4 regions of the Eleftheria terrae genome follow, and region 3 is predicted to be linked to each of the others. Evidence: riboswitches for the same ligand, from Rfam matches in the RefSeq annotation. Region 3 holds a riboswitch; each other region holds the start of a gene.
What was found. A riboswitch is a leader RNA that binds a small molecule or an ion and turns the genes downstream of it on or off. The one in region 3 is predicted to bind cobalamin.
Positions count from the first base shown of each region.

Region 1: another riboswitch for cobalamin. It lies ahead of N7L95_RS03265 (acyl-CoA dehydrogenase family protein); the one in region 3 lies ahead of N7L95_RS04005 (energy-coupling factor ABC transporter permease).
Region 2: another riboswitch for cobalamin. It lies ahead of N7L95_RS26265 (HupE/UreJ family protein); the one in region 3 lies ahead of N7L95_RS04005 (energy-coupling factor ABC transporter permease).
Region 4: another riboswitch for cobalamin. It lies ahead of N7L95_RS01655 (TonB-dependent receptor domain-containing protein); the one in region 3 lies ahead of N7L95_RS04005 (energy-coupling factor ABC transporter permease).

Region 1 covers NZ_CP106951.1:679,587-687,157, forward strand. Annotated here, with positions in the region: gene N7L95_RS03250 (manganese catalase family protein) at 71-1,024, opposite strand; gene N7L95_RS03255 (LysM peptidoglycan-binding domain-containing protein) at 1,303-2,319, shown strand; gene mmsB (3-hydroxyisobutyrate dehydrogenase) at 2,344-3,246, opposite strand; gene N7L95_RS03265 (acyl-CoA dehydrogenase family protein) at 3,344-4,504, opposite strand; cobalamin riboswitch at 4,660-4,882, opposite strand; gene N7L95_RS03270 (hypothetical protein) at 4,945-5,553, opposite strand; gene N7L95_RS03275 (polysaccharide deacetylase family protein) at 5,550-6,599, opposite strand; gene N7L95_RS03280 (protein kinase domain-containing protein) at 6,609-7,571, opposite strand, start outside.
Region 2 covers NZ_CP106952.1:503,191-510,761, forward strand. Annotated here, with positions in the region: gene N7L95_RS26245 (YeiH family protein) at 1-988, opposite strand, end outside; gene N7L95_RS26250 (LysR substrate-binding domain-containing protein) at 1,078-2,034, shown strand; gene N7L95_RS26255 (polysaccharide lyase family 1 protein) at 2,406-4,142, opposite strand; gene N7L95_RS26260 (hypothetical protein) at 4,408-5,496, shown strand; cobalamin riboswitch at 5,583-5,857, shown strand; gene N7L95_RS26265 (HupE/UreJ family protein) at 5,985-6,665, shown strand; gene cobW (cobalamin biosynthesis protein CobW) at 6,676-7,571, shown strand, end outside.
Region 3 covers NZ_CP106951.1:892,204-899,774, forward strand. Annotated here, with positions in the region: gene N7L95_RS04000 (calcium-binding protein) at 196-1,383, shown strand; cobalamin riboswitch at 1,461-1,693, shown strand; gene N7L95_RS04005 (energy-coupling factor ABC transporter permease) at 1,936-2,565, shown strand; gene cobM (precorrin-4 C(11)-methyltransferase) at 2,570-3,367, shown strand; gene N7L95_RS04015 (sirohydrochlorin chelatase) at 3,364-4,419, shown strand; gene N7L95_RS04020 (precorrin-8X methylmutase) at 4,416-5,102, shown strand; gene N7L95_RS04025 (cobalt-precorrin-5B (C(1))-methyltransferase) at 5,130-6,248, shown strand; gene cbiE (precorrin-6y C5,15-methyltransferase (decarboxylating) subunit CbiE) at 6,245-7,570, shown strand; gene cobI (precorrin-2 C(20)-methyltransferase) at 7,563-7,571, shown strand, end outside.
Region 4 covers NZ_CP106951.1:280,891-288,461, reverse strand. Annotated here, with positions in the region: gene N7L95_RS01660 (galactose-binding domain-containing protein) at 1-1,353, opposite strand, end outside; cobalamin riboswitch at 1,574-1,810, shown strand; gene N7L95_RS01655 (TonB-dependent receptor domain-containing protein) at 1,878-3,773, shown strand; gene N7L95_RS01650 (FecCD family ABC transporter permease) at 3,787-4,788, shown strand; gene N7L95_RS01645 (ABC transporter ATP-binding protein) at 4,785-5,591, shown strand; gene cobO (cob(I)yrinic acid a,c-diamide adenosyltransferase) at 5,599-6,222, shown strand; gene N7L95_RS01635 (cobyrinic acid a,c-diamide synthase CobB) at 6,227-7,543, shown strand.

The sequences.
Region 1 (7,571 bases), 210 kb from region 3:
TGGGCGGCGGCCGGAAGCCGCCGCTTTGCACCTTATGCCTTTTCCAAGGCGGTTCCGCCTTCCGTTTCCATCAGTGCGTCTTGCCGGTACCCGGGGCCAGGCGGCTGCGCGCCTGGGCCGAAGACGCGGTGGCCGGGTCGAGCAGCGCTTCGTTCGGGCCCATGCCCAGTTCGGCGCCGGTCATCGGATCGGACGTCGGGTCGGACGAGGTCCGGGCCACCAGCTGCTTGGCCACGGCCAACTCGTCGGGCTTGAGCCGCAGCTCCGGCAGGCCGGTGCCGCCGTCCACCGCCTGCTGCTCGTCGCGGTCGGTGATGTAGCGGAAGTTGTCATCGCTGTTCCACGGCCCGCGCATGTCCCCTTCGCCCTGCGACATGTTGAAGTAGGCGTTGGTGAAGCGCGGGTCGCCCGGCAGCTTGCCCGGAGGGAAGTTGGGCTGCATCGAGTACAGCGCCTTCTCGAAGGATTGCTGGTGCGCGATCTCGCGCGTCATCAGGAAGCCCAGGGCCTCCTTCACGCCGGGGTCGTCGGTGGCGTTGATGAGGCGTTCGTAGATGATCTTGGCGCGCGCCTCGGCGGCGATGTTAGAGCGCAGGTCGGCGGATGGGTCACCGATCGAGTCGATGTAGCCGGCGTTCCAGAGCTGACCGCCCGAATTGGTCAGCGCCGGACCGCCGCCATACAGCACCTGCGTCACATGCGAGTCATTGCCGGCACCCGTGATGGAGCGGTACATCTCCGCTTCCTCTTCCACCCCTTCGGAGATGCGACCCTTGGCACCCTTGTTGAGCATCGCCACGATGGTGCCGATCACCTCCAGGTGGCTCAGCTCCTCGGTGGCAATGTCCATCAGCATGTCCTTGCGGCCTGGATCGTCTTCAGCCAGGGCCTGGGTGAAATAGCGACAGGCGGCGGCCAGTTCCCCCTGAGGCCCGCCGAATTGCTCCAGCAGCAGATTGGCCAGGCCGGGATTGGTCTCGCTGACGCGGACTGTGTACTGCAACCGCTTGTTGTGAGCGAACATTTTGACTCCTTGAAAAACGTGGGACGACGACCAGCGCGAAGCTGGGGCGACCCAGCTCATGAGGCAATTGCCTTGCCCGCCCCCCTGTACGGGCGATGCGTTTTTTTCATCGGTGCGATAGGCTAGCGGGAGCCCGCGCCCAGCCTCGCGGCAGCCCGGTACCGCGTCAAAAACGTCAACTAGTTCCGCACCGCTGCACGCGCAACGTGGCCAGCATTGGCGAGGGCCGGAGTTTTCCCATCTAATCCGTCTTACAACACGGACCACTTGGCTAACGGATGACGTTCAAGCTTTCTAAGAACCCGCGTGTGGCGCTCGTGCTGCCGGCCGTGCTCGGCTTGCTGGCGGGCTGTACCACCCCTCCTCCCGCAGAACCACCGCCCGCTCCCGAGGCGGCCGTCGAGCCGCCGGCGGCTGCCAGCGCACCCACCGTGCGCACGCCTGCCATGCTGCAGCAGGCCCAGCGCAGCGCCCTGGCCGCCGCCGATGCGCTGGAAGCCGGCAACGAAGAGCAGGCGAAGCAGGAGTTGCAGCGGGCCCTGTCGCTGGACCCGACCAACAAGCTGGCCCTCAACCTGATGCGCCAGATCACCGCCGACCCGGTGGCCACGCTCGGCCGCGAGTCGTTTGCCTACACCGTGCGCCCGAGCGACACCTTGTCCAAGATCGCCGGCCGCTTCCTCGGCGACATCTACGCCTTCTACATCCTCGCCCGCTACAACGACATCAAGGCCCCCCGCCAGGTCAGCGGCGGGCAGGTGCTGCGCATTCCAGGCAAGGCGCCGCCGCCCGGCACGCTGGAGCGCGAACGTGATCGGGAACGCGACCGCGATCGCGACCGTGAGCGTGAGCGTGAGCGCGAAGCCCCTCCGCCGCGGCAGGAGCCGAAGCGGGAGCCTCCGCCGCCACCGCCACCGCCGCCGCCTCCCCCGCCGCCGCCGCCACCACCGCCGCCTCCCCCACCGCCGGCACCGCCGGAGCCTTCGGCCGGTGAGCGGGCACTCAGCATGGGCGAGTCGGCCGAGCGGGCTGGCGATGCCGACCGCGCGCTGGCCGAGTACCGCCGCGCCGCGAGCCTCGGCCACCCTGCCGCGGCCGGCAAGGCCGCCCAGCTGCGCAAGCAGCTGGTCTCGCGCCACACCGTGAACGCTCGCAGCGCCTTCGCACGGCAGGACCTGGACGGTGCCATCCGCCAGTGGGACCGGGTGCTCGAACTGGACCCCGAGAACGACACTGCCCGGCTGGAGCGCCGCAAGGCCGTGTCGCTGAAGGAGAAGTTCAAGACGCTGAAGTGAGCCCCTGGCCCGCCGTCCGCCACCTCAGGCCGCCGGTGGGCGCAGCAACTCCAGGATGCTGGAGAAATCGCGGCCGCCCTGGCCGGCCGCGTTATGGAGCGCGTACAGGTTGCGCGCCAGTTCGCCCAGCGGCGTCGGGGTGCCGCTCTGCAGCGCCGCTTCGGCGGCCAGCCCCAGGTCCTTGAGCATCAGCGCGCTGGCGAAGCCGCCGCTGTAGCCACGCGAGGCTGGCGCCGTCGGCATCACGCCCGGCCACGGGTTGTAGACCTCCAGTGCCCAGTTGCGGCCGGAGCTGCGCGAGATGATCTGCGACAGCACTGCGACGTCCAGCCCATGCGCCGCGCCGAGTTGCAGTGCCTCGGCCGTGCCGGCCATCAACACCCCCAGCAGCATGTTGTTGCAGAGCTTGGCGGCCTGCCCGGCCCCGGCCGCGCCGGCGTGGAAGACCTGGCTGCCCATGGCCTGCAGCACGGGCTGCGCCCGTTCCAGCGCAGCCGCCGGGCCGCCGACCATGAAGGTGAGCGTGCCGGCTTCGGCTCCCGCGGTGCCGCCGGACACCGGCGCGTCCAGGCAATCGATGCCACGCGCCTGGCAGCGCTCGGCCAGCCGGCGGGCGGGATGCGGGCCGATGGTGGAGCAGTCGATCACCAGTGCGTCGGCATCGATGTGGTCGAGCAGGCCGTCCGCCACCCCGTCGCCCAGGTAGAGGCGCTCGACATGTTGGGCCGCCGGCAGCATCGAGATCACCACCTCGGCGTCGGCCACCGCCTGCGGGCCACTGGAAGCCACCAGCCCGCCCGCTGCGGCGAAGGCGGCGCATGCCGCCGCCGACGGGTCGAGGCCCAGCAACTGGTGGCCGGCGCCCAACAGGCGGCGCGCCATCGGGCCACCCATGTTGCCGAGGCCGAAAAATGCGATGGTCGTCATCCTTGCCTCCTGGCGGGCTTGCCGCCCTCGTGTACAGACACAGCCGCGAAACAGGCGCCGCCAAGGGCGCCCGGGACGATCATGCGCCCTTGGCGCCTCACCTCAGGTGCTCCAGGTCAGGCTGCTCCAGCAGGTGCCGGGCGACGATGACCCGCATGATCTCGTTGCTGCCTTCCAGGATCTGGTGCACCCGCAGGTCGCGCAATAGCCGCTCCAGCGGGTAATCGCGGGTGTAGCCATAGCCGCCGTGCAACTGCAGCGCCTGGTTGCAGACCTCGAAGCCGGCGTCGGTGGCCAGCCGCTTGGCCATCGCGCAATAGACGCTGGCGTGCGGGTCGTCGCGGTCCAGGCGCGAGGCGGCCAGGCGCACCATCTGGCGCGCGGCGGTCAGCTCGGTCGCCATGTCGGCCAGCTTGAACTGCAAGGCCTGGAACTGCGCCAGCGGGCGGCCGAACTGGCGCCGCTCGCAGAGGTGCCGGCAGGCGGCGTCCAATGCGCCCTGGGCCCCGCCGACCGAACAGGCCGCGATGCCAAGGCGGCCGCCATCGAGGCCGCGCATCGCCATGCGAAAGCCCTCGCCCGCCTGGCCGAGCAGGTGCTGCGGCCCGACCTGCACTGCATCGAAGTGCACCGCCCGGGTGGGCTGGCTGTTCCAGCCCATCTTCGCTTCCCGGCGCCCATAGCGGATGCCCGGTGTGTCGGCCGGCACCGCGAAGGCCGAGATGCCGTCGGCCTGCGGGCCACCGGTGCGGGCCATGACCACCAGCAACTCGGTCTCGCCGGCGCCGGAGATGAAGGCCTTGCTGCCGTCGATGCACCAGCCGTCGGCGGTGCGCCGCGCGGTGGTGCGCAGCGCGGCGGCGTCGGAGCCGGCACCCGGCTCGGTGAGGCAGTAGGACGCCAGCGCAGTGCCACTGGCCAGCCGCGGTATCCACTGCCCGGCCAGGTCGGGCCGGCCCCAGCGCGCCACCATCCAGGTGGCCATGTTGTGGATGCTCAGGTAGGCCGTGGTCGAAGGATCGACACGCGCCAGTTCCTCGTACACCAGCGTCGCGTCCAGTCGCGACAGGCCGCTGCCGCCCAGGGGCTGTGGGGTATAGAGCGCGCAGAAGCCGAGCTGGCCGGCCAGCGCGAGCTGTGCTTTTGGAAAATGCCCTTCCTGGTCCCAGCGCGCGGCGTGGGGGGCCAGCTCACGCTCGGCGAAATCGCGCGCAGCGCGGCGAAAGGCTTGCTGGTCTTCGTTCAGTTCGAAGTCCATGCGGTGCTGCTCCTCATCAGACGACGAGGCGAGCGGCAGCCACCGGCCGGATGGACCTGCACATCCATCCAACCGTACGACAACAGGCGTCCGCGCACCCCGCACCGCTCGCCCACCGCAAGCGGAACGCTTGAACGCGGCCGACGCACGAGGGCACCGGCGCGCGCATGCAGGCCGGTCTCCGGACTTGCAAGCCCTGCCGCGTCGCCTTCCCGGAGCCTGAACGCACTCCAGTGGCGTCGATGACGCGGCCACCCTTGCCTACCGTTGCGGGGGCAGTCGCGGCCTGCGCCGGCGCCTGGGGGCCGGCCTCACCGCGTTCCCGTTTCACTCTCGCGAGGAGACATCCTGGAGAGCACCTGCATGCGGCGGACCTTAGCAGAAGCCCCCAGTGTCGCCAAGCCGGCGCCTGCGCTCCAGCAGCCGGGGCGGCCGCCGCCTCAGCGCACGGCGCCGCTGCGGCGGCCGGGCGAGGCGGTCAAGGCGTCATCGGGCTGCGCCACCATGAAAGGCGACGATCCAAGCCGCTTCGCGAGCGTGATGCGCGAGTACTTGCCGAGGTAGTTGCGCCGGTTGCGCTCGCGCTCGATGGCGCGGAGGGCATCGGCGGCCACCTCGTCGTCCGGCTTCAGGGCCAGCACGGCCAGGTGCTGCGACGCCGCACGGTCGAGCTCGCCACGACGCTGGAACTGCTGGGCACGCCGCGCGTGTTCGGCGACGGCCAGCTCGATGTGCCGGCGCACGTCGGCCAGGCGCTCGCGGTATTCGTCCACCTCGGGGCGCAACACGGTGAGCAGTTCCCAGCTGACGGCCGCATCGGCCAGCCGCCGCTGCTGCGTCTGGGTCTGGGCCCGCTGGCGCAGCTCGCTTTCGTAGCTCGCATTGCGGGAGCCCTGCACGGCCGGCAAGGGCGCGGGTGCCTCCTCCGGCGCACTGGGCGGGCCGCCGGCGCAAGCCAGCAGGCCCAGGGACAGGCCGCCAGCGGCCGCAAGGCGGGCACTGCGTGCCAGCACGGAAGCAAGACGGAAGGCAGGAAGAGGCGATGTCATGGCTTGCGTGTTCCCTGCGTGACCTGCAGCTTGGCGCGGAAGGTGGTGAGGCTGTCGTCTCGGTAGATCATGCTGCGCCGGAGCATCAGCGGCTGGGCGAAGAAGGCGTTGCCACCCGGATTGACGGTGACGGCCATGTCGTACTTGTTGCGCTCCATGGCTTCGAGCACCGCTTCGTTGGCATCGCCGTAGGGATAGGCGAAATGCCGCACCTTGACCTTCTTCAGCTTGCGCTCGAGCACCTCGCGCGGCACCTGGGCCTCGGCCTGCAACTGCTGGCGGTAGGCGGCTTCCGGCAGGCCGGGCGGCCGATCCAGCAGGTTGCGGTGGGTCTTGGAATGCGCCTGGATGTCGACCAGGCCGGAATCGGCCAGCTCCTGCAGCTGGGGCCAGCTCAGCGCCTCGCCGCCACCGATGAAGTCGGTGTAGACGAACAGCGTGGCCGGCATGTTGTACTTGCGCAGCAGCGGGAAGGCATAGCGGTGCACCGACTCGAAACCGTCGTCGATCGTGATGACCACCGAGCGCTTGGGCAGCGGCTGGCCGCCTTCCAGGTAGGCCATCAGCTGTTCCAGGCGGATCACGTGGTAGTCGTTGCGGGCCAGCCATTCGAGCTGGGCCGCGAAGCTGGCCGCCGACACCGCCATCTTGCCGCCCACCGTGCCGAAGCGGTGGTAGCAGAGGATGGGCACCGTCTGGTAGTAGTCGGCGTAGATGCCGGACGGATTCAGCGTCTTCAGCGGGATGGCGAGCGGCTCGCCGGCTTGCGCCTCGTCGATGTTGTTGAAGTCGCCGATCACCCAGTAGCGGTCCTCGTCGCCGAGGAAGCGGCTGGCAATGCTGCGCAGGTTGTCGCCGGGGCCCGGCTGGTAGATCACGAAGCGCGGGCTGCGGCCCAGGATCTCGCCCGAGCCGTTGCCGGTCGCCGGGCCGGTCGGCAGGCCGCCGCAGGCGGCCAGCAGGCAGGCCAGGCTGCCCAGCGCGAGGCCGCGCAGCGCCCCCGCGATGCGGCCCGTGGCAGGCCGCCGTGGTGTGGATGAACCCATCTGTACTCCCTAGGGTGCCGGTTTGGAGGCGCTGCTGCCGGCCGCAGTCGTGCCGTGCTGGGTCGCGCCGAGCGGCGCGCCGGTGGTCAGGCCGAGGTTGCCTGATTGACGGTCTTGCAGGGCCTGCGCCATCTGGTCGAAGGCGACATACAGCTGGCCGAACTCGTCCTTGCGTTGTTCGCGGATGCGGTGGTCGAAGCGGCCGCGGGCGATCTCGCCCATCGACTCGGTCAGCAACTTGATCGGCTGGGCGAACCAGTTGGCAACAAAATACATCGCGATGGCCACCGCGAGCACCGTCACGACCACCAGCACCACCATCAGGATCATCGACAGCCGGGCCACCTGCGCCAGCGGCTGCTCGGGCAGCCCGAGCGCGACCCGGCCGACCTGCTTGTCCTGGAAGGTGATGGGCACCTGGAAGCCGAGCACCGTCTTGCCCTGCACGGTGTAGCGCGACACGGCCACGCCGCCCTCGCGCTGGCCCAGGGCCTCGCCCTGCGGGGGCTCGTAGGGCCGGCCCAGCAGCGCCGGCCGGCTGGCCGCGCGCACGATGCCTTCGCGGTCGATCACGGTGACGCTGTCGAAGTCGCGGGTCTTCATGACCTCCTGCACGCCGACCTCCACCGCCGCCCAGTCCTCCGACAGCGCCGGCACCGCGTTCTGCGCGGCAATGAAGCGCGACAAGGCGGCGCCGTAGTCGGTGACCTGGCTGATCATCGCGGCGTACTGCCGCTGCGTGATGACGGTGGCGGTGATGGCCATCACCACCGCGACGATCAGCGCCATCATCGCGGCCCACTTCACGCGCAGCGGCACGATGCGGGGGCGGTCCTTCTCGCGGGCGGCGGCATCGACCTCGGCCAGCACCTTGCCGAGCGCCTCGGCCAGTTCCTTGCCGCTCTGGAAGCGCCGGTCCGGCGACTTGGCCAGGCAGCGGTCGACCACCCGGCGCAAGGCCGGCGGCAGCCC
Region 2 (7,571 bases), on a different replicon from region 3:
GGTCCAGCGTGGCGGCGAGCGCCAGCAGTGCTGCCGGCACCGGCAGCCAGGTGCGAAGCAGCACCAGCAGCAGGAAGCCGGCGGCGAACCAGGGCACCGCGCCGGGAGCCGGCGAGGTGCGATCGCTGCCCCCCTCCGACCCGGCCTGCGCCGCGTGGGTGAAGCGCGACACCACCAGCAGGAACGGCAGGAGCATGAGCACCCGGGCCATCTTGGTGACCACCGCCGTGTCGGCCGCTTGCGGCCCGATGGCGCGGGCGGCCGACACCACCTGGGCCACTTCGTGCACGGTGGACCCGATGTAGATGCCGAAGGTCCGGGCGTCCGGCGGCAGCACCCGAGCGTGCTGGTTCCATTCGTAGAGCAGCGGATAGAGCAGCACCGCGCCGGTGCCGCAGGCGACCACGCTGACCACGGCCACGGCCACGTCCTCGGCGCGGGCGCGCACGGCCGACTGTGTGGCCATCACGGCGGCGGCACCGCAGATTGCGCTGCCGGCGCCGATCAGCGTGGCGGTCCTGGCGTCGAGCCCCAGCCAGCGGGTGCCGGCCACCCGGGCGAGGAAGATGGTCGATGCCAGCACGAGCGCGTCGACTGCCACGGCGGCGCTGCCGATGTGTGCCAGGTCGCCCAGCGTCAGGCGCAGACCGTAGAGGACGATGCCGCCGCGCAGCAGGGTCTGCCGGCACAGCGCCAAGCCGTCTTCCAGGTGCGCGCCTCCGCCGCCACCCCGCCGCGCCTGCAGCAGGTTGCCGCAGGCGGCGCCCAGCAACATGGCCAGCGTGAGCGGGCTCGTCAGGTGAGACCGCGGGCCGGTCCATCCGGCCAGCAGCAGGGCCGCTGCCGCCAGCGCAAGGCACAGCAGCAGGCCGGGCAGCAGGGCACGGTGGCGGTGCCAGGCCGGGGCAGGGGCGTGCGAGCCCGGGCGTGAGGCGGCGTGGCCGCCGGGAAGCGTTGCCGCAGGCGGCGGTCGATGCAGGGTGAACATGGGCGGCACTCTATGAAGCTCGCATCAAGCCGTCCAACGACTTGTTTGTGTAGCATCGAGCGACCTGATCGCTTGAAACACCGCCGCCCATGGACGTGCTCCGCCTCACGCTGCGCCAGTTGCAGATCTTCGTCGCCGTGGCTCGCCACGGCAGCACCGCCGCGGCGGCCCAGCAGATTGCGCTGTCGCAGTCCGCCACCAGCGCCGCGGTCAACGAGCTCGAACGGCTGCTCTCACTGCAGGTGTTCGACCGCGCCGGCAAGCGCCTGCTGCTCAACGACAGCGGCCGGGCGCTGCTGCCGCGCGCGCTGGCATTGCTGGATGGCGCCAGCGACATCGAACGCCTGGCGCACGACGGCCGGGCCCGGCTGCAGCACATGCGCATCGGCGCCAGCACGACCATCGGCAACTATGTGCTGCCGGGCTTGCTGGGGCGCTTGTTCGCGGGCCTCGCGCTGGGCGAGGCACCGGCGTGGCAGTCGGCCGTGGCCATCGCCAACACCGCCGAGATCGGCCGCCGGGTGGCCAGCTTCGAGCTGGACATCGGCCTGGTCGAGGGACCGGTGCATGAGCCGCAGGTGGAGGCCCTGCCCTGGCTGCGCGACGAGATGGTCATCGTCGGCAGCACGCGGTGCACGCCGGCTGACGGCGTGCTGCCCGCGGCGGCCTTGCGCGAGGCGGTCTGGCTGCTGCGTGAAGCCGGCTCCGGCACGCGGCAGGCGGCCGACGAGGCGGTGCTGCCGCGCTTGCGGGCTTACCGGCGCAGCATCGAGATCGGCAGCTCGGAGGCCATCAAGCACGCGGCGGCGCACGGCGTGGGGCTGGCCTGCCTGTCGCGCTGGGTGGTGGACGACCTGGTGCAGGCCGGCCGGCTCCGGGTGCTGAAGACCGGCTGGCCGAAGGCCTTCCGGCCTTGCTATGTGGTGGTGCACCGCCTGAAGCGGCAGTCCGCAGCGGTGGCGGCGCTGCTGGAGCGCATGGGGGTGGAGGTGGGGCGGCCGGCCATGCCGCCGAAGGGCGGCGCCAGGACCGGGCCTGCACCGTAGGGCCCGCGCTTGCCGCCGCGCATCGGTCGCCGTCGCAGACGGTTGCCCGGGCAGCGGCGCCGGGTGCTCCCGTCACCCTGCCCGCCAGCCGCGCATCGCTCGCTGTCCATCAGGGCGTGGGGATCTCGATGTGGTCGCTCGTCGCGGGTGCTCGGCGAGACGGCTGTGCGCGGCGCCGTTGCACCCTTCGAACCCGCGATCCTTCTGCTTGCGACGGCGAGCGCCGTGCCGCCACGCCGGGGCACCGCAGCGTGGCATCTCCGGGGTGCGTCGCCTCGGCTTGCCGCCGGCGGCCAGTACGGACAAGGCCGGGCTGGGCGTGTGCGCATCGGTGCACGAGCGCCCGAGCCGTACCGGCCATCCGCCAGCGTTCAAAGGTGCCCTGGCCCGGCAAGGTGCGGCACCACCTCGGGCACCTTGCTCGCCGGATACGGCGTCACGGTGTGGTGCGCGCCGTCGGCCTTGAATCGCTCCAGCACCGACGGCTGCACCCGGAAGCCGCCGCGCTCCAGCGCGCCGCGCTCCTCGTTGCCGGCGCAGTCGCGGCCAAGGGCCGCGCGGCAGGCGGCCTGCGCGCCGCTGTCCGGTGTGCCGAGGGGGGCCCACACGCCGCCGGCATCCTCATGCCGCACCAGGGGCGTGTGCACCGACGTGAAGTAGTTGCCCTCCACCAGCACCTGGGCGGGGGCCGTGACGTCGATCGCGTGCCCCTTGCCGCGCTGCAGGTAGTTGTTCACCAACTGCACGCTGGCGCGGCCGGCCGCGGTGCCGATCTTGGGACTGCGGCCCGAGAAATCGTGCAGCCAGTTGTTGGCGAAGGTGATGCTGTCGTCCTTGCCGACCAGCAGCAGCATCCAGTAGTGCTGGCCGTTGCAGGTGGCGGAGGCTGCGCTGCGGCCGTCGAACTGGTTCCACGAGATGGTGACGCGCGAGGCCTTGCCCCAGCCGGAGACGATGTGCTGGCGGCCGATGCGCTGGAAGCGGTTGTGGTCGATCCAGACCCGGTCGGTGTCGTCCAGCGTGATGGCGTCGCCCGCGAAGACGATGCCGGGGTTGATGTCGCTGAAGCTCAGGTTGCGGATCGCGATGTTGCTCACGCCGCCTCTCAGCATCAACCCCTTGCCCTTGATGACGCCGTCATCGCCGATGCCGATCAGCGTCTTGTTGGAGCCCACCAGCAGCGGCGTGCGGCCCGCCGCGTCGAAGGCGACCGAGAAGGTGGGCTTGCCGTCGCAATGGGTGATACCGGGCGCCGCGACGATCAGTCGCTCGCTTTGCATCGGCGCCGGGCAGACGGCCTGGTAGCAACCCGGCTTGTGCTCCGGACCTTCGCTGCCACGGAAGTCGAGGGTCGACGCCACCTCGATGATGCGGGGCGTGGTGTCGGTGCAGGTGGAGCCGCTGCGTGTGCGGCACAGCGCGCTGGCCAGCTCCGCCGGGGTGCGCACGCGCACCCGCTCGCCGCCGCTGCCGCCGGTGACGCTGCTGCCCCAGCCTTGCGGGCGCGCCGCTGCGGCGTCAGGCACCCACAGGCGCAGGCGGAACAGGGCGACGCCCGGGCCGGCGTTGGCCGGCCAGATCGAGCGCGCCGCCCCGTCCGAGGGGAAGCCGCTCGGGCGCGGGATGGGCCGCTCGCTGGCGGGGGCCCAGTCGCTGTCGTTGTAGTCCAGCCGGCTCCAGGGGCCGTTGGCCTCGGCCGCCTCGCCGGCCGAGGCCAACCGGGCGCGCCATCCGCTGTTGCTCACTGCGCGGCCGAACTCCCCTTGCAGCTGTGCATAGGCAAAGGACGCGGCGTCCTGGCTGCGCACCCGCAGCACGATGACGTTGTCGCCCACCCGCAGCGCCCGGGCATAGGCGCTCAGGCGCTGCCGCGCGTCGATGGCCCGGCCCATGAACTGGCCATTGATGAACAGCTCCAGGCGACCGCTGGCCTGGGCGGTGACGCGCGCCTTGGCGGGGTCGATCGCGCTGGCGCTCGCCTCGGCGGCCGTGGTCGCCCCGAAGGCCAGCGGGGACGGGGCGGCGTTGCCGCTCGTCGCCCAGGCCCCGGTGTGGCCGGCAAGCAGGCAGGCAAGGAGATGAAGCGCAAGGCGCGGGGAGCGGGGCATGGGCGGGGTCCGGTGGGTGGGAGTGCAGCGGCAGGCCGGTGGCCGGCGTCGCATCGACCGCGGCATTAGGCCGTTTCTTCGCGCGTTCGCCCGGTTTGCGCAGGCAAATGTTGAAAGTGGACTTTTCCCCGTGGCGGCGGCCCGCGGCAGGGCGGACGGCGGGTGGGGGCAGCCCGCCGGCAGGCAGGGCGATTGCCCGGTCATCGGCTCGACACGCCGGCCCGACAGGCTGGCGGCTTTTGTTGTCTGGACAAAGGAGCTCCCGATGCCACGTTCCATGGTCGCCCTGGCCACATGCGCCGGCGTTCTTCTCGCGCCGGCCGTCGTGCCCGCCGCCACCCCTGCCGAGCTGGCTTATCACCATGCGCCGGTGCACTACCAGGACACCGATTCCAGCGATGCGGCATCGGACTACCTCACCGCCTACGACTACGACGGCGACCGCGTCACCACCAACAACTGGGATCACCGGGGCGACGGGCTCTGGCCGGCCACCGTCTACTACTCCGTGGTGGAGAGCTGCAGCCACTACTTCATCACCTATGCCTTCTATCACCCGCGTGACTGGTCCGACACCATCTTCGACCAGGAGCACGAGAACGACCTGGAAGGCGCCCTGCTGTCGGTGCGCAAGGATGGCTCGGCCTTCGGTCGGCTGGAAGGCATGATCACCGTCTTCCATACCGACTTCTATGCCTATACCCCGCCTGGCAGCCCCTACGTGGGCGGCCACGAGGACATCGACGGCACCTTGTCCTTCGAGCTGCACGAGGGCGTCAGCCGCGTCAAGACGGTGCAGGAGGCCAAGGGCCATGGCCTGAAGGCCTGGCCCTACACCTCCGATTTCAACGGCGCCGCCGACCAGGACGGCGTGATCTACTACCCCAGCCTGGGCACCGCCGGCCATCCGGCCTCGGGCAACGATCGCCAGGTGCCCTATCGCCTGGTCGACATGGCGGCGCCGGGCGGGCTGTGGGCGGCCGCGTTGGACGAAGCCGTGCAGCCGGGTGCGCAGGCGCAGACCTTCAACAGCTGGGGCAGCTTCAAGGGCGACAGCAGTGGCGGCTGCGGTGCCGGCCTCAAGAGCTGCAGCAGCCATTCGGCCAATGCGCCCTGGGGCTGGGACGACGGCAACGACGGCGCCAGCCACCGTGGCGAATTCGCGCTCGACCCGGCCCGGCTGTTCTCCCATTACTTCGGCAACCTGGGGAGCTTCAGCCAGCAGTACCTGAGCCATCCCTTCCTGGCCGGCCTGCGCAGCCGGGGCTTTGCCAGCGGGCAGGTGCCAGCCGGCTTTCCTGCGCAGCTCGACCTCAACACCTTGTACGGCAAGCTGACGGCCGCCTGCTTCTAAGGGGGCCGGCTCCGGGAACCCACTCAGTGCAGGCGCCCGCCGTCCCTCTAGAATGGCCACGTCCTGGCGGACCGGGCGAAGCCCGGCCGGCAGGCGGGATCGACGGTGCCGACGCCTGCCAGCAAGGGGGGCGTGGGTTCAACGGGAAACAGGTGCGCTGCGCTTCGTCGAGCGTGGCAAGGCCTGTGCTGCCCCCGCAACGGTCAGCAGGCAAGGAAGGGTTCAGGCAGGGGCCGGCGGTGCCCTGCAGCCACTGCACGCAGCCGCGTGCGGGAAGGCGAGCCCCTTTCCGCAGGGTGGTGCCGCCTCGGCGCCGCCCGGCTCTGCAAGCCCGGATACCGGCCGTCGTCCCTCACTCGGAAGCCGCGGGAGGGCGGCGTCCGGGCTGTTCCTGCGGCCGGAGCCGGCGCGGGAATGTCCGGGCTGTACCTCTCACGGCATCACGTTCGCCACCCGGCCGGCGGGGACGCCGGCCTGAAGAGGATGTCATGGACCGTCTGCTCCTTCTGCCTTCCCCTCGCACCAGGGCGCCTCACCGTGCCTGGACGGGCGCTGCCGTGCGCGGCGGTGCTGCCGCCTTCGCGGTGCTGGCCTCGCCGGCCTTCGCCCACCACGCCATGGGAGGCGCCATGCCCGGCACCTTTGGCGAAGGGCTGCTGTCCGGCCTCGCGCATCCGGTGATCGGGCTGGACCACCTGGCCTTCGTGCTGGCGCTGGCGCTGTTGGTGGCGCGGCTGCCACTGGCACTGCGGGCCGGCCTGGCGGGTGTGTTTGTCGCCGGCTCGCTGGCCGGCACGGTGCTGCACCTCAATGCCGTCACGCTGCCGGCCGGCGAGCTGCTGGTGGGCCTCAGCGTGGTGGTCGCCGGGCTCGCGCTGCTGTGGCGGCGGGCGTTGCCGGCGGCAGTGCTGTGGACGGCCCTGCCGGTGGCCGGGCTGCTGCATGGCTATGCCTACGGCGAATCCATCGTCGGTGCGGAATCCACGCCGCTGCTGGCCTACCTGTTCGGCTTCGCGCTGATCCAGGCCGGGCTGGTCGTCGCCGTCTCCACGGTGGCCTCGCGGTGGACCGTGCCGCAGCTGCAGCGCGCCGGCCTGGTGGCCGGCACGGTGGTCGGCGTGCTGGGAGCCTACTTCTCCTTCGTGCAACTGGCGCCGCTGGCGGCCTGAGGGAGGGCACGTGCTGACCACCAAGATCCCCGCCACCGTCGTCACCGGTTTCCTGGGCAGTGGCAAGACGACGCTGCTGCGCCATGTGCTGCAGAACGCGCAGGGCCGGCGCATCGCGGTCATCGTCAACGAGTTCGGCGAGCTCGGCATCGACGGCGAGATCCTCAAGGGGTGTGGCATCGGCTGCGACGACGACGGCCGCGAGCGCCCCGGCCAGCTCTACGAGCTGGCCAACGGCTGCCTGTGCTGCACCGTGCAGGAGGAGTTCTTCCCGGTGATGCAGGCGCTGGCCGAACGGCGCGAGCAGATCGACCATGTGGTGATCGAGACCTCCGGCCTGGCCCTGCCCAAGCCGCTGGTGCAGGCCTTCAACTGGCCCGGCATTGCCAATGCCTTCACGGTGGATGCCGTCATCACCGTCGTCGACGGGCCGGCCACCGCGGCCGGGCAGTTCGCGGCCGATCCTGCGGCGGTGGACGCGCAGCGTCGGGCCGATCCCGACCTCGACCATGAATCGCCCTTGCACGAGTTGTTCGAGGACCAGCTCTCGGCCGCCGACCTGGTGGTGTTGAACAAGATCGACCTGATGAGCGAGGCCCAGCGCCGCGAGGCCGAGGTGCTGATCCGGGCGGAGATCCCCGCTGAGGTGAAGATCGTCCCGGCACGGGGCGGGGAACTGCCGGTGGACCTGCTGCTGGGCCAGCAGCGGGCGGCCGAAGCGCACATCCACCTGCGCGAGAGCCACCATGACCACGAGGAGGCGCACGAGCACGACGAGTTCGACTCGCTGGTGCTGGAGCTGCCGGCCGTCGATCGCGAGCGCCTGATGGCGGCGCTCGCCGGCCTGGCGGCGGCCCACACGCTCTATCGCGTGAAGGGCTTCGTGGCACTGCCGGGCAAGCCGAT
Region 3 (7,571 bases):
CCGCAAGCAAGCCCGACCGGCCCGCCCCCATACAACAGCTGCCCGCCTCAGCCATTACCCCGCGCCCCTGGCAAAGTTGCCCTTGCCGATGCCCAGGGCCGGCCGTACCGTGCACTGCCCCGAGCCGCCAAGCGGCCGGGAGTGGCCCCCGGCATGAGGCCGGCCGGCCGTAGTTCTTCAACGCAGGAGATCGAGATGGCAATGATCAATGGCACGGATGCACGCGATGCGCTGGCCGACTTCAGCGACGACCCGAGCTCGGTACTGAACGCCAACTGGTCCGGGGGTGACGACGTGCTCGTCGGCCTCGGCGGCGACGACACCTACCATGTCAACTCGGCCGGCGACATCGTCGTCGAGCGCGCCGGCGAAGGCAGCGACACGGTGGTGTCGCGCCTGGCCAGCTACACGCTCGGCGACCATCTGGAGAACCTGACGCTCGACAACTTCCCGGCCGACGCACCCACCGCCGTCAACGGCACCGGCAATGCACTGGACAACGTGGTGACCGGCAACGACGCGGCCAACACGCTGTCCGGGCTCGACGGCAACGACACCCTGCTGGGCAACGACGGGGCCGACACGCTGGACGGCGGCAACGGCGACGACACCTTGTCCGGCGGCAACGGCATCGACCTGCTCAACGGCGGCGCCGGCAATGACACCTTGTCCGGCGGCAACGGCGCCGACCTGCTCAACGGCGACGCCGGCAACGACACGCTGGACGGCGACAACGGCGCCGACACCCTCAACGGCGGCGACGGCGACGACCGCCTCGACGGCGGCACCGGCGACGACCTGCTCACCGGTGGTGGCGGCGCTGACACGCTGATTGGCGCCAACGGCGGCGACACACTCAACGGCAATGCCGGCAACGACAGCCTGGAAGGCAACAACGGCCAGGACACCCTCTTCGGCGGCAGCGGCAACGACGGCCTCGACGGCGGCAACGGTGCCGACAGCCTGGACGGCGGTGCCGGCAACGACACGCTGCTGGGTGGCAACGGGATGGACCGTTTCGTCTTCTCGATCGCTGGCGCACCGCATGCCGACACCCTGGTCGACTACGAGGTGGCCGACGACACCATGGTGCTGGCCAACTCGCTCGACGCCGGCCTGCCAGGAGCCATCAACCCGGGCGTGCTGGGCCTGGCGTTCGGTGGCGGCGTGGGCAGCGTGCTGGAGGCCAGCTCCTTCTTCAAGGGAGCCGGCCTCACCGGCAACGCGGCAGGCAACAGCAGTGGCATCTACCTCAATACCAGCAACGGGCAGCTCTGGTACAACGCAACCACCGCGGCCGGCGGCGATGCCCTGCTGCTCGGCACGCTGGACACCGGCGTGGCCGCCAGCGTGACCAACGCCGACTTCGTGCTGGGCGCCTGAGGGGCCAAGCCACAGGCACACGGCCCTGGCGTCGGCGCTTTTTTGCGCCGACGTCTTGAGCGGAGCATGGGCAGTGGTCTATGATCCGCCGCGTTGGTGCTCGCGCCGGCATTGCGCCGGTGCAGTTAAACGGGAATCAGGAGGAGCAGGCCCCATCGAGCCTGCCCTTGCCTGAGCTGCCCCCGCAACGGTCAGCGGACGAAGCCCTGCGCTTCACTCGTGTTCCCCGCTCCACTGGACACCCTGGTGTCTGGGAAGGACGACACGGGCGCTCCGCCAGCCCGGATACCGGCCAACAGGCGGTCGCGTTCGCGCGGCCATGCACGTGTCGCCTGCGGGGAAGCAGGCGAAGCGACGATCTTCTGCTTTTCATCATGCCTTGCTCATCCTGGCTCCCCAGGCGGACGGTGTTCGGCCGTGCCTTGCCTGCCTTGCCCTGGCTGCCGGCACCACGCCGGCCAGGCCGGCTCCGCCTGCAGCCTCCCGGCTGCCAGCCGGCCTGAGCGACATGCGCCCTCTCCCGCGTTGACCCCTTCACTCCACAGGACACCCATGCACATCGAACCCGGCTACCTGTCGCACACCAAGGTGGTGATGGCCTCGGTCGCGGCCACCGCGCTGCTCGGCGGCTATCTGCTGCCGCTGCTCAAGCAACCGTCGCTGTGGCTGCGCACCGGCCTGGCAGCCCTGTTCTTCTCGCTCTTCATGCAGGCCTTCCACCTGAAGGTGGGCCCGTCGGAGCTGCACTTCATCGGCGCGATGCCGATCTACCTGGCCTTCGGCTTCGTGCCGACACTGTTCGGCTTCGCGCTCGGCCTGCTGGCGCAGGGCCTGCTGTTCGAGCCGCAGGACCTGATGCACCTGGCGGTGAACACCCTCTCGCTGGCAGTACCGCTGGTCGCGGTGCACTACACCGCCGGACGCACGCTGGTGCTGCGCGGCTGGCTGGACGTGCTGAAGCTCGACAGCCGCTACTACGCCGGCGTCACCGCCATGGTGGGTTTCTGGCTGGCCATGGGCGAGATCGAGACGCCGCTGGTCGAGTGGCTGCACTTCGCCGCTTCCTACGTCGCGGTGGTCGCGCTGGAGCCGCTCGTCACGATTGCAGTGCTCGCCCTGATCCGCCGGGTGCAGCACACCGGCCTGGGCACCGCCTGCTTCGCTCCGCTGCCCGCGCGTTGACCCGATGCCGGGCACCGTGTGGTTCGTGGGCGCCGGCCCGGGCGATCCCGAATTGCTCACCGTCAAGGGACGCGACCTGATCGCCCGCGCCGGGGCCATCCTCTTCGCCGGCTCGCTGGTCAACGAAGCCGCGACACGGTGGGCGCCGGCCGGCTGCGCCATCGCCGACTCGAAGGACATGACGCTGCAGCAGATGGGCCGCTGGCTGGTGGCGCAGGCGCAGCAGCATGAGACAGTGGTGCGGCTGCAAACCGGTGACCCGGCGCTCTACGGCACGCTGATCGAAGTGGTGCAGGCCCTGGACGCGGCCGGCGTGCCGCTGGCGGTGGTGCCCGGCGTGTCCTCGGCCATGGCGTCTGCGGCCGCGGCGGTGGAGAGCTTCACCCTGCCAGAGGTCACGCAGAGCGTGATCTTCACGCGGGTGGAAGGCCGCACGCCGATGCCACCGGGCGAGTCGCTGGCCGAGCTGGCCCGGCACCGCTGCACCTTGTGCATCTTCCTGTCCATCACGCTGCTGCACAAGGTCGAGCACGGCCTGCGCGAGGCCGGCTGGCCGGAGGACGCGCCGGTGCTGGTGGTGCACAAGGCCAGCTGGCCGGGCGAGGAGCGCATCGTCCGCGGCACCCTGCACGACATCAAGCAGCGTTGCCGCGATGCCGGCATCGTCAGCCAGGCCATGATCATCGCCAGCCCCACGCTCGGCGCCCGCGACTGGCCGGAACTGGCCAAGTCCAAGCTGTACGACGCCACCTTCTCGCACCGCTTCCGCCGCGCATCCCTCGTTCCTGGAGAACCTTCGTGAATCACACCATCCTGCTCGTCGGGCACGGCTCGCGTGAAGAGTCGGGCAATGAAGACGTGCGCCGCTTCGCCGCCCGCTGGCGCGCTGCCCATCCGGATTGGCGCATCGAGCTGTGCTTCATCGAATTCGGCGAGCCCGGCCTGCAGGCCGGGCTGCGCGCCGCGGCACACGGCAGCTCGCAGGTCCTGGTGCTGCCGCTGATCCTGAACGCGGCCGGGCACGTCAAGATGGAGATTCCCGAAGCCATCGAGCAGGCCCGCCTGGAATGCCTCGGCACCGGCTTCCTCTACGCGCCGCACCTGACGGCCTGCGACCCGCTGTTGCAGGTGCTGCGGCGGCGCCTGCGCGGGGCCATGCAGGCCCTGGACATGCCCGACCCGCGCACCACCGGCGTGGTGCTGCTGGGGCGCGGCTCGTCCGACCGGCAGGCCAATGGCGAGATGGCCAAGATGGCCCGCTGGCTGCAGGAAGACAGCGACCACGAGCTGGTGGACCTGGCCTTCACCGGCATCACCTGGCCGCGGCTGGAACGGGTGGTGCAGCGCCAGGCGCTGGTCGGCATGCGGCAGGTGGTGGTGCTGCCCTACTACCTGTTCACCGGCACACTGATGCAGCGCATTGCCCGCCAGGTGGACCACCTGCGGGTGCAGTACCCGACGCTCAGGCTGGCCCACACCGACTGCTTCGGCTTCGAGCCCGAGGTGTTCGGGCTGCTCGACGAACGGGTGGCCGAGCTGCTGGCCGGCCTGCCGCAGTCGCGCATGCCTTGCGACGGCTGCAAGTACCGCGAGCTGGCGCACGACCTGGGGCACAGCCACCACCACGGCCACCCGCATGACCCTGCTGCCGCGCCGGGCGCTGCCCAGGCGCTGTCAGCCGTGCCGGTGCACGAGCACATGCACACGCACGGGCACGCCCACGAGCACACGCACCAGCACCAGCACCAGCACCAGCACCAGCACCTGCACGAGCACGCCACGGCAGCCGGCGGCCGGCCGGTGCATGCCGGCCACGCGCCGGCCACAGAGCCCACCTCCGCCACCGCCGCATGAGCACCGTCAACACCGTCACCGAGCAACTGACCCGCGCGGGCCAGGCCATCGAGCACGACTCCTTCGCCATCATCGATGCGGAGGTCGGCCCGCATCCCTACGATGCCGGGCAGTGGCCCATCGTGCGGCGCATGATCCACGCCAATGCCGACTTCGACTTCAACGGGCTGACGCGCTTCCACCCGCGCGCTGTCGAAGCCGGCGTGCAGGCGCTGCTGCGAGGTGGCACCCCGCTGGTGGCCGATGTGGAGATGATCTGCAGCGGGCTGTCGGCGCCGCGCCTGGCGCACTTCGGCGTGCAGGCGCATCACTTCATCAGCGATGCCGACGTGATCGAGGCCGCCCGTGCCGAGGACAGCACGCGGGCCGTCCAGGCCATGCGCAAGGCGCACCGCCTGGGCTTGCTCGACGGCGCCATCGTCGGCATCGGCAACGCGCCCACGGCCCTGATCGAGCTGGTGCGCCTGGTGCGGGAAGCGGGCGTGCGCCCCGCCCTGGTGGTCGGCATGCCGGTGGGTTTTGTCTCGGCCGCCGAGTCCAAGGCGCTGATGGCCGAGGTGGAGGCCGTGCCGTGGATCGTCATCGACGGCCGCAAGGGCGGCTCCACGCTGGTGGTGGCCGCGATCCATGCCCTGCTGGCGCTGGCCGAGGCCCGCCAGCGCCAGGGCACCGCCGCCGGCTGAGCCGCGGCACTCCCAGGACCCCCGGCCATGATGGAGAAAACCGTCAAGCGCGGCACCCGCACCGGCTTCACCACCGGTGCCTGCTCCGCGGCCGCGGCCCGGGCAGCGGTGCTGGGGCTGGTCTGCGGCGCGGTGCCGGAGCGGGTGGAATGCCTGCTGCCCAACGGCCAGCAGGTGGTCTTCGCCGTCAATGACGGCTGCTGCGAAGGCGACAGCGCGCAGCGCCGGGCCCACGCCATGGTCATCAAGGATGCCGGCGACGACCCCGACTGCACCGACAAGGCCCACCTGACTGCCGACGTCCGCCTGCTGCCGCAGCGGCCGGGCGAGGTGCTGCTGCTCGGCGGCTTCGGTGTCGGCACGGTAACCATGCCCGGGCTGGGCCTGGAGGTGGGCGGCCCCGCGATCAACCCGGTGCCCCGGCGCAACATCGAGGCCAACGTGCGGCTGGCCGGCGCCCCGCTGCTGGAGCAGGCCGGGCTGGAGGTGACCCTGTCGGTGCCGCAGGGCATCGAGATGGCCAAGAAGACCCTGAACGCGCGCCTGGGCATCCTCGGCGGCATCTCCATCCTCGGCACGACCGGCATCGTCAAGCCCTACTCCACCGCTGCCTACCGGGCCAGCGTGGTGCAGGGCGTGGAGGTGGCCGCCACGACGGGCAGTGGCGTGGCGGTGCTCACCACCGGCGGCCGCACCGAGAAATTCGCGATGGAGGAACTGCCCCACCTGCCGCAGGCCTGCTTCGTGCAGATGGGCGACTTCCTGCGTTACGCACTCGACACGGCGGTGGCCTGTCGGCTGCCGCGGGTGGTCATCGGCGGCATGGTGGGCAAGCTGACCAAGATCGCGCAGGGCGAGACCATCACCCATGCGGGCCGCGCCGAGGTCGACACCGCCCTGCTGGCCGAGCTGTGCGCCGGCATCGGCGTGCCCCCCGAGGTGTGCGAGGACATCCGCAACGCCGAGACCGCGCGCTATGCCAGCGAGCGCGTGCAGGCCCTGGGCCTCGTGCACGAGTTCCACCAGGCGCTGGCCGAGCGGGTGGTGGCCACCGTGGCGGGCCGCTACCCGGGACAGTTTCAACTCACCGTGCTGGTGTGCGACTTCGACGGTCGCAAGCTGGCCGAAGCAAGCAGCTCTCCATGAAAGAAGACCGAGGCCGCTTCGGCGGCGAGCCGTGCCGCGTCATCGGCGTGCTGGACGACGGCGCCCGCAGCCTGCATCCGCAGGCACTGGCCCACCTGCGGCAGGCCCACTGCGTGATCGGCGGCGAGCGCACCTTGCGCCTGCTGGCCGAGCACATCGACCCGGAGGCGCGCCTGCTCGACCTGGGCGGCGCACTCTCGCAGGTGCCCGGCTGGGTGGCCGAGGCGCAGCAGGCCGGCCAGCGCTGCGTGGTGCTGGCCACCGGCGACCCGCTGTGCCATGGCATCGCGGCCTACCTGGCCTCGCGCCTGTGCATCGAGGCGCTGGAGATCCTGCCCAACCTGTCCACCCTGCAGCTGGCCTGCGCCCGTGTCGGCCTGCCGTGGCAGGACATCAGGATCGTCTCGGTGCACAGCCGCGATGCCGGCGAATGGGTGCCCGGCGCCGACGCGCGGCACGGGCTCTATGCGCTGGCCCGTGCCGCCCACGCACATGCCCGGCTGGCGGTGCTCACCAGCCCGGACAACACGCCCGACCGCATCGGCCGCCTGCTGCTGGCCGAGGGCCTGGGCGCCGACTTCCAGTGCGCTGTGGCACAGCGGCTGTGCCAGCCCGAGGAAGCGGTCAGCGCCGCACTGTCGGTGCAGGAGCTGGCCGAGCGCCGTTTCGCCGATCCGAACGTGGTGCTGCTGTGGCGCTTGCAGGACAAGCCGCAGCCGGTGCTGTTCGGGCTGCCCGACGCCCGCTACGAGCAGCGCCATCCCGACAAGGGCCTGATCACCAAGCACGAGGTGCGCGCCGTCTCGCTGGCGCGGCTGCAGTTGCGCCGCGACAGCATCGTCTGGGACATCGGCGCCGGCTCCGGCGCGGTGGGCCTGGAAGCCGCGCGCCTGTGCGAGCAAGGCCATGTCTACGCCATCGAGAAGAACGAGGAGGACCATGCCATCGCCCTGCGCAACCGCCAGGCGCTCGGCGTGGGCAACTACAGCCTGGTGCACGGCAAGGCGCCGGCGGGCCTGGAGCACTGGCCCGACCCGGACGCGGTCTTCATCGGCGGCTCCGGCGGCGAGCTGGGCGAGCTCATCCACCGCGTGCTGCAGCGGCTCAAGCCGCACGGCTGCCTGGTGATGAACTTCGTCACCTTCGAGAACCTGGGCACCGCACTCGCCACGCTGAAAGAGGCCGCCGAGGCCCTGCCGCTGCACTGGGACGTGCTGCAGCTGCAGGCCTCGCGCAGCAAGCCCATCCTGCAGATGCAGCGCCTGGCCGCTGAAAACCCGGTATGGGTGGTCTGTGCCAGCCGGGGAGTGGCCCATGCCTGAC
Region 4 (7,571 bases), 610 kb from region 3:
CCAGACCACCTCGCCGTCCCAGCGCTTCTTGAAGAAGTAAGGCGGAAAGAACACCTGTGCGGTTTTCGCAAAGACCGGGCCCGGCGAGCCGCCACCGGTGTTGAGCACCGCCCCGTTCGGCAGCAGCAGCGACGTGGAGTGGTACAGGCGGGCGGCCGCGGCCGGTGCCCAGGTGGCCCACTGCCCGGTGTCGGGGTCCCACATCTCGGCCGGCATCACCGCGGTGCCGACACCGTTGCCCCGGGTGGTGCCGCCGGTGACCAGCACCCGGCCATCCGGCAGCATCAGCGAATTGGGATAGTTGCGGGCGAAGTTGAGCTCGGCCGTCGGGCTGCTGACGGGCAGGTCACCGGCGATGTCCAGCACGGTGGCCTTGCGGGTCGCGGGCTCGCGGTCGAAGTCGGTTTCGCCGCCAGCGATCAGCAGCACCTTGCCGGGGCGGTACATCACCGAAGTGCCCGCCACGCCCAGCCGGTGGCCCGCCGGACCGAGCACGGTGAGGCGGCCTTCGCCCTGCGGGTCGAGCTGCCACAGCAGGTCGTTGGAGACGCCGACGATCAGGCCGTTGGGCGCCAGGTAGGCACGCGGATACCAGAAGCGCTTCTCGGTGGCGCCGAACGCCTCCTCGCTGCTGGCACCGGTGAGGGGCCGCCAGCCCTCGGCGGCGGAAAAGATCTCGGGCGTCACGCCATAGGCCGGCGGCGTGATGCCGCCATTGTTGCCGCCCACCACCACCACCCGGTTGTCGGGCAGCTTCACCAGCGTGCCGTACCAGCGTGGCTGCTGCATCTGCGAGGCGCGGGCGATCAGCAGGCTGCGGTCGGGGTCGTACTGGGCCGTCTTCCAGAAGGTGTTGCCGCCAACGATGAGCAGCAGGCCGTCCGGGCCCATCACCGATGCGCTGCAGAAAGAGTCGAGCTCGGTCGGGCTGGCGACTTCCCGGTGTGCCGCGGGCGTCAGGCCGATGCGGGTGTCCCACTCGTCGAAGGTGACCGCCTTGCGGGTGCGCGGGTTCTCCTCGTTGGCACCGTAGGTGAGGATGCGGCCGTTGGGCAGCACGTTGGCATGGATGCCGAGCAGGGGCCAGTCGACCACCGGCGTCCACATGCCAACCAGGTGGGCATCGGCCGTGGGGGTGACGGTGCCGACCAGGCCGTCGAGTGCCGGGGCGATGACGGCCGCCTGGGCCGTCTCGCGATCATCGGCCGCCTCGGCGGCCGGGGCGGCTCTGCTGCCGTCCGTGTCGGCATCGCCGCCGCCTCCGCCTCCGCCGCCGCAGGCCGCCAGGGCGGCCAGGATCCAGGGCGCGACCAGGTGGCCAAGCACAAGGCGAGGCCGCTTCAGTATCAACATGCTGACTCCGTGAGGTCCCGTGACGGGCGGGGGGGGCCGCTGCGGCGGTTGCCCGTTGGGACGGGGTTGTTCTTCGTGGCCCGAACGATATCGGCAAAGAAGTGGGCACGCGCCCACCCAGTCAGGGGCCTTGGCAAGGCGGCCCAGGGCGCGCCGTTTGCTTACGAGGCGTCCCAATTGCTTCACGTGTGCTGGATCAACCGGGAAGTCTGCAACGCTCTCATACAATCATCGGGTTGGTGCTCGCGCGGCCGGTCGGCTGCGCGGTTAAACGGGAAGCAGGAGGGGCCGGTGCCGCAGAGGTGCCGATCCTGGCCTGCGCTGCCCCCGCAACGGTCAGCAGACGAAGCGCACCGTGCTTCAGCGCCGGTTCACCGCCACTGGCTCGGCAACGAGTTGGGAAGGCCACCGGCGTCGGTCTGCCAGCCCGGATACCGGCCAACAGGGGGGCGTGCACAGCACGCCCGAACGGCTCGGCCCTGCGGGGAAGCAGGCACGAGCATCGATCGACTGCCTTTCTCGCGATGACCACACGATCGTCCACCATGCTGCATGGTGTGTTGCCGCTGGCGCTGGCCGCTGCCTTTCCTTCTTCTTCCTGGGCCGATGCCGAGGCCCTCCACCTGCCGGAGACGGTGGTGACCGCGACGCGGCTGCCCCAGCCCGTGCAGGACGTGGTGGCCGACGTGTCCGTCGTCACCCAGGAGGAGCTGCGCCGCTCCGGCCAGACCACCTTGCGCGAGGTGCTGCAGCGCCTGCCCGGCGTGCAGATGAGCAGCAACGGCAGCTATGCGTCCAACACCCAGCTGTTCATGCGCGGTGCCGAGCTCAGCCGGATGGTGGTGCTGCTCGACGGGATACGCATCGGCTCGGCCACCTCGGGCGCTGCAGCCATCGAGAACATCCCCGTCGCGCAGATCGAGCGCATCGAGGTGCTGCGGGGCCCGGCAACCACCCTCTACGGCGCCGATGCGGTGGGTGGCGTCATCCAGATCTTCACGCGCCGCGGCAGCGCCGGGCAGCAGTACGAGGCGCAGGCCGGCTTCGGCTCGCACGGGCTGGTGAAGTCCAGCGGCAGCGTCAGCGGCGGCGGCCCCGGCTGGGGCTATGCGCTCTCGCTGTCCGGCGAACGCGCCAAGGGCATCAGCAGCCGCACCCGCGAAGGCGGATCGCTCGACTACAACCCGGACGACGACAGCTACCGCAGCGGCTCGGTGGCCGGCTCGCTGAACTGGACCGTCGCGCCCGGGCACACCATCTCCACGCAGTGGTTCAGCGCGCGCAACATCCACGAGTTCGACAGCACCTACTCCGACCCGCTCACCTTCGGCAGCCCGCTGGGCCTGACCTCCGCCACCACCGATGCCGAAACCCGCGGGACCACCACGAACTGGGGCGTGACGATCGACAACCGCCTCAGCGAACGCTGGCAGTCCAGCGTTCGCCTCGGCCTGACGCTCGACAAGAGCGCCAGCGTCTACGAGCGGGCCTCCGATGGCGCGCGCGATGGGCGCTACGACTTCGACACCGAACGCCTGCAGTTCGGCTGGCAGAACACCTTCTCGATCGGCAGCGACAAGGTGATCGCGGCGCTGGAGCGGGTCGAGGACGAGGTGGACAGCACCACCCCCTACACCGTCAGCCGGCGCCACACCAACAGCGCCCTGCTGGCCTACTCGCTGGACCGCGGGCCCTGGATCGGGCAGGCGGCGGTGCGGCGCGACCACAACTCGCAGTTCGGCGGCTTCACCACCGGCAGCCTGAGCCTGGGCTACCGCCTGACGCCGGCCCTGCGGCTGACCGGCAGTGCCGCCAACAACTTCCAGGCGCCCACCTTCAACCAGCTGTACTTCCCTGACTACGGCAACCCGGCGCTGCGCCCGCAGCGCAACCAGGGCCGTGAACTCGGCGTGAAATACGACGACGGGCGCTGGCAGGGCTCGCTCACCTTCTACCGCAACCACATCCGCGGCTTCATCGACACCGTGACGGCCAAGCAGACCAGCCGCGCCAAGATGTCCGGCGCCACGCTGCAGGCCGGCTGGCGCAATGCCGACTGGCACATCGACGGCTCGTTCGACATCCTCGATGCCAAGGACGAGGCGACCGACCGTGAACTGGTGCGCCGTGCAGACCGCACCGCCCAGCTCACCGTGGAAAAGCAGGCCGCCTGGGGCAACGCCTTCGTGGAATGGTTGCTCGTCTCGGATCGCGAAGACACCGCGGTGAAGGGCCGCCGGCCACGCCTCGGCGGCTACGGCCTGCTGAACCTGGGGGCGCAATGGCGGCTGGCGCCGGCGTGGACGCTGCTCGCACGCCTCAACAATGCGACCGACAAGGACTACACCACGGCGTACAGCTATTCGACGCTCGGCCGCACCGCCTTCATCGGCATCCAGTTCAGCGGCAGCCGCCCCTGAGCGGGCCGGCAACATGCGAGCGACACGGCCGCCCCTGGTCTTCCTGATGCTCGGCCTGGCCGCCGGCGCCAGCCTGCTGCTGGCCGTCGCCGTGGGCAGCCAGGCGCTGTCGCCCGGCGCGGTGCTGGCCGCCCTGGCGGGCCAGGCGCAAGGAATCGATGGCGACATCGTGCTGCAGCTGCGCCTGCCGCGCGCCCTGTGCGCCCTGGCCTGTGGTGCCCTGCTCTCGCTGTCCGGCGCGCTGCTGCAGGCCTTGCTGCGCAACCCGCTGGCCGATCCGTACGTGCTGGGTGTGTCGAGCGGCGCAGCGGTGGGCGCGCTGACGGCACTGTGGGCAGGCCTCGGCTGGTGGCTCGTGAGCGCCGGTGCCTCGGCCGGCGCGCTGGTGGCCACCGGCGCGGTCTTCCTGCTCGGCGCCCGGGCCTTTCGCCGGCAGGCCGACAGCACCGAAGCCGGCGTGCACCTGCTGCTGGTGGGCGTGATCCTGAGCGCGGGGTTCGCGGCGATCGTCTCCTTCATCCTCTCGGTGGCGCCGGAGCAGCAGCTGCGCAGCATGGTCTTCTGGCTGCTCGGCGACCTCAATGGCGCCGACCGCTACGGCCTGCCGCTGGCCGGCGCCGCCCTGCTGCTCGGACTGGCGCTGCTGGTCGCGCGTGACCTCAACCTGATGCTGCTCGGCGATGCCCAGGCCGCGTCGCTCGGCGTGGAGGTGCGCCGCGTGCGCGCGCTGGTGGTGGTGCTGGCCTCGCTGGCGGCCGGCCTGGCCATCACGGTGGCCGGCAGCATCGGCTTCGTCGGCATGGTGGTGCCGCATGCGCTGCGGCTCTGGCTCGGCAACGACCAGCGCCTGCTGCTGCCAGCCTGCGCGCTGGGCGGTGGTGGCTTCCTGGTGCTGGCCGACACGCTGGCCCGCAGTGTGGTGGCGCCGATGCAGCTGCCGGTGGGCGTGCTCACCGCGCTGATCGGCGTGCCGGCCTTCCTGTGGCTGCTGCTGCACCGCGGAGGCCGGCCATGAGCGAGGAGATGCGTCCCGCTGCCGGCCCGGCGGTGCTGTGCACCGCCGGCCTGGTGGTGGAGGCCGGCCGCCGGCGCCTGGTGGACCGGCTCGACTGGCAGGTGCGGCGTGGCGAGCGCTGGGCCCTGCTGGGCTTGAACGGCTGTGGGAAGACCACCTTGCTGCGCACGCTGGCCGGCCTGCTGCCGGCGGCGGCCGGCGAGGTGCGCTACGAAGGCCGGCCGCTGGCCGCCCTGCCCACCCGCACGCTCGCCCGGCTGCGCGCCTGGTGCCCGCAGCACCACCATGACGTGTTCGCGATGAGCGCACTCGACGTGGTGCTGGCCGGCCGCCAGCCCTATGCCGGACGCATGGGCTGGCTGGCACCCGGCGACCTGGCCATCGCCCGCCGCTGCCTGGCCAGCTGCGACGTGGGCCACCTGGCCGAGCAGGATGTGCGCAGCCTCTCCGGCGGCGAGCGCCAGCGTGTCGCGCTGGCCGCCGCGCTCGCGCAGGAGACGCCGGTGCTGCTGCTCGACGAGCCCACCGCCCACCTCGACGTGGCCCACCAGCTCGGCCTCACCGGCTTGCTCGCCACACTGGACGAGCGGGCGGTGCTGATGTCGCTGCACGACGTGAACCTGGCGCAGCGCTGCTGCACGCATGCGCTGCTGTGCCTGCCCGCACGCACCGGCCCGCCCCGCTGGGCGGCCGGCCCGCTGGCCGAGGTGCTGACCGAGGCGCACCTGGCACAGGCCTATGGCTGCCGGATGAAGCCTGTCATTCTCGACAGCCACACCTATTACTTGCCAGCGCAAGAATAAAGGACACATGAGCATGGACACACCGGAAGACGAGGCCCTGGCCGAGCGCCACCGCCGCCGCATGCAACGCAAGAAGGAAGTGGTCGATGCAAAGATCGGCGCCGCGCAGCGCGACTGCGGCCTGATCGTCATCACCACCGGCAACGGCAAGGGCAAGAGTTCGAGCGCCTTCGGCATGGTGGCGAGATCGCTCGGGCATGGCATGAAGGTCGGCATCGTGCAGTTCATCAAGGGCGCCATGCCAAGCGGCGAGGAGCATTTCTTCCGCCGCTTTCCCGAGGAGGTGCGCCTGCACGTGATGGGCGAGGGCTACACCTGGAACACGCAGGACCGCGAGCGCGATGCCGCCAAGGCCCGCGAGGCCTGGTCGATCGCGGCCGGCATGCTGCAGGACCCGGCCCTGGGCCTGGTGGTGCTGGACGAGCTGAACATCGCGCTGAAGTACCGCTACCTCGATGTGCAGCAGGTGATCGACGACCTGCTGGGCCGGCCGGAGATGCAGCACGTCGTCATCACCGGGCGCGGCGCGCCGCCCGAGCTGGTGGAGGTGGCCCACACGGTCACCGAGATGAACGTCGTGAAGCACGCCTTCGCGCAGGGCATCCGGGCGCAGCCCGGCGTGGAGCTGTAGCGCGATGGCGGGTGGCACCAGGGCACTGCTCATTGCCGGGCCGGCTTCGGGCCAGGGCAAGACCTCCTTCACCTGCGCGCTGGCGCGCCGGCTGGTGGCCGGCGGTGAGCGGGTGCGCGGCTTCAAGATCGGGCCGGACTTCATCGACCCCGGCTTTCTCGCTGCGGCCACCGGCGCGCCGGTGCACAACCTCGACCTGTGGATGGTGGGGGCCGCCGAAAGCGCCCGCCTGCTCGACGCGGCAGCCGCCGAGGCCGACTGGCTGCTGATCGAAGGCGCCATGGGCCTCTACGACGGCGACCCCAGCCCCGCCGACCTGGCCGCCGCCTTCGCGGTGCCGGTGCTGACGCTGATCGACGCCGGCTCGATGGCCGAGACCTTCGGCGCCCTGGCCCTGGGCCTGCACGAATACGGCCGCGGCCGCACCCTGAGCTGGGCCGGCGTGGTGGCCAACCGGGTCGCCAGCCCCAACCATGCGCGCATGCTGCGCGAGAGCCTGCCGCCGCCCCTGCAGTGGGCCGGCCACCTGCAGCGCTGCCAGCAGCCGCTGCCCGAACGCCATTTGGGCCTGGTGCAGGCGCGCGAGCTGGCCAGCGGCCTGCCGCAGATCTGGGCCGGCCTGGATGCCGGGCTGCACCTCGACCTGGGCCTGCTGCGCAGCCTGCCGGCCTGGCGCTGCCCGCCCCAGCCGCCGGCCGCACCGAGGCCGCCGGCCGGCCTGCTGGCCGGCCGCCAGGTGGCGGTGGCGCGCGACGCGGCCTTCTCGTTCTGCTATGAAGCCAACCTGCACCTGCTGGCGACGCTCGGTGCCCGGGTGCAAGCCTTCTCGCCGCTGGCCGACGAGCCGGTGCCCGAAGGCACCGACGCCGTCTACCTGCCAGGGGGCTATCCCGAGCTGCATGCTCCGGCCCTCAGCGGCTGCCATCGCTTCTTCGACAGCCTGCGGCAGCACCATGCCGAGCGGCGCCCCATCGTGGCCGAGTGCGGCGGCATGATGGTGTGCGCCGACACGCTGCGCGACGGCGAAGGCCGCGAGCACCGCATGGCCGGCCTGCTGCCGGCCACCGCGGTCATGGGCAGCCGCCTGGCCGGCATCGGCCTGCACAGCTGGCGCACCGATCATGGCGAGCTGCGCGGCCATGTCTTCCACTACGGCCGCCTCGAAGTGCAGCCCGGCGTGGCGCCGGCCGCACTGACGCAGCCGCGGCGCTACGGCGGGCCGGAGGCGGTCTACCAGGTCGGCTCGCTCACCGCCTCCTTCTTCCACGGCTACTACAGCTCCTGCCCGGCCGCGGCGGCCCAGCTCTTCCTCGGCCCCTGAACGGCGCCAGGGTGATGCCGGCACCTGC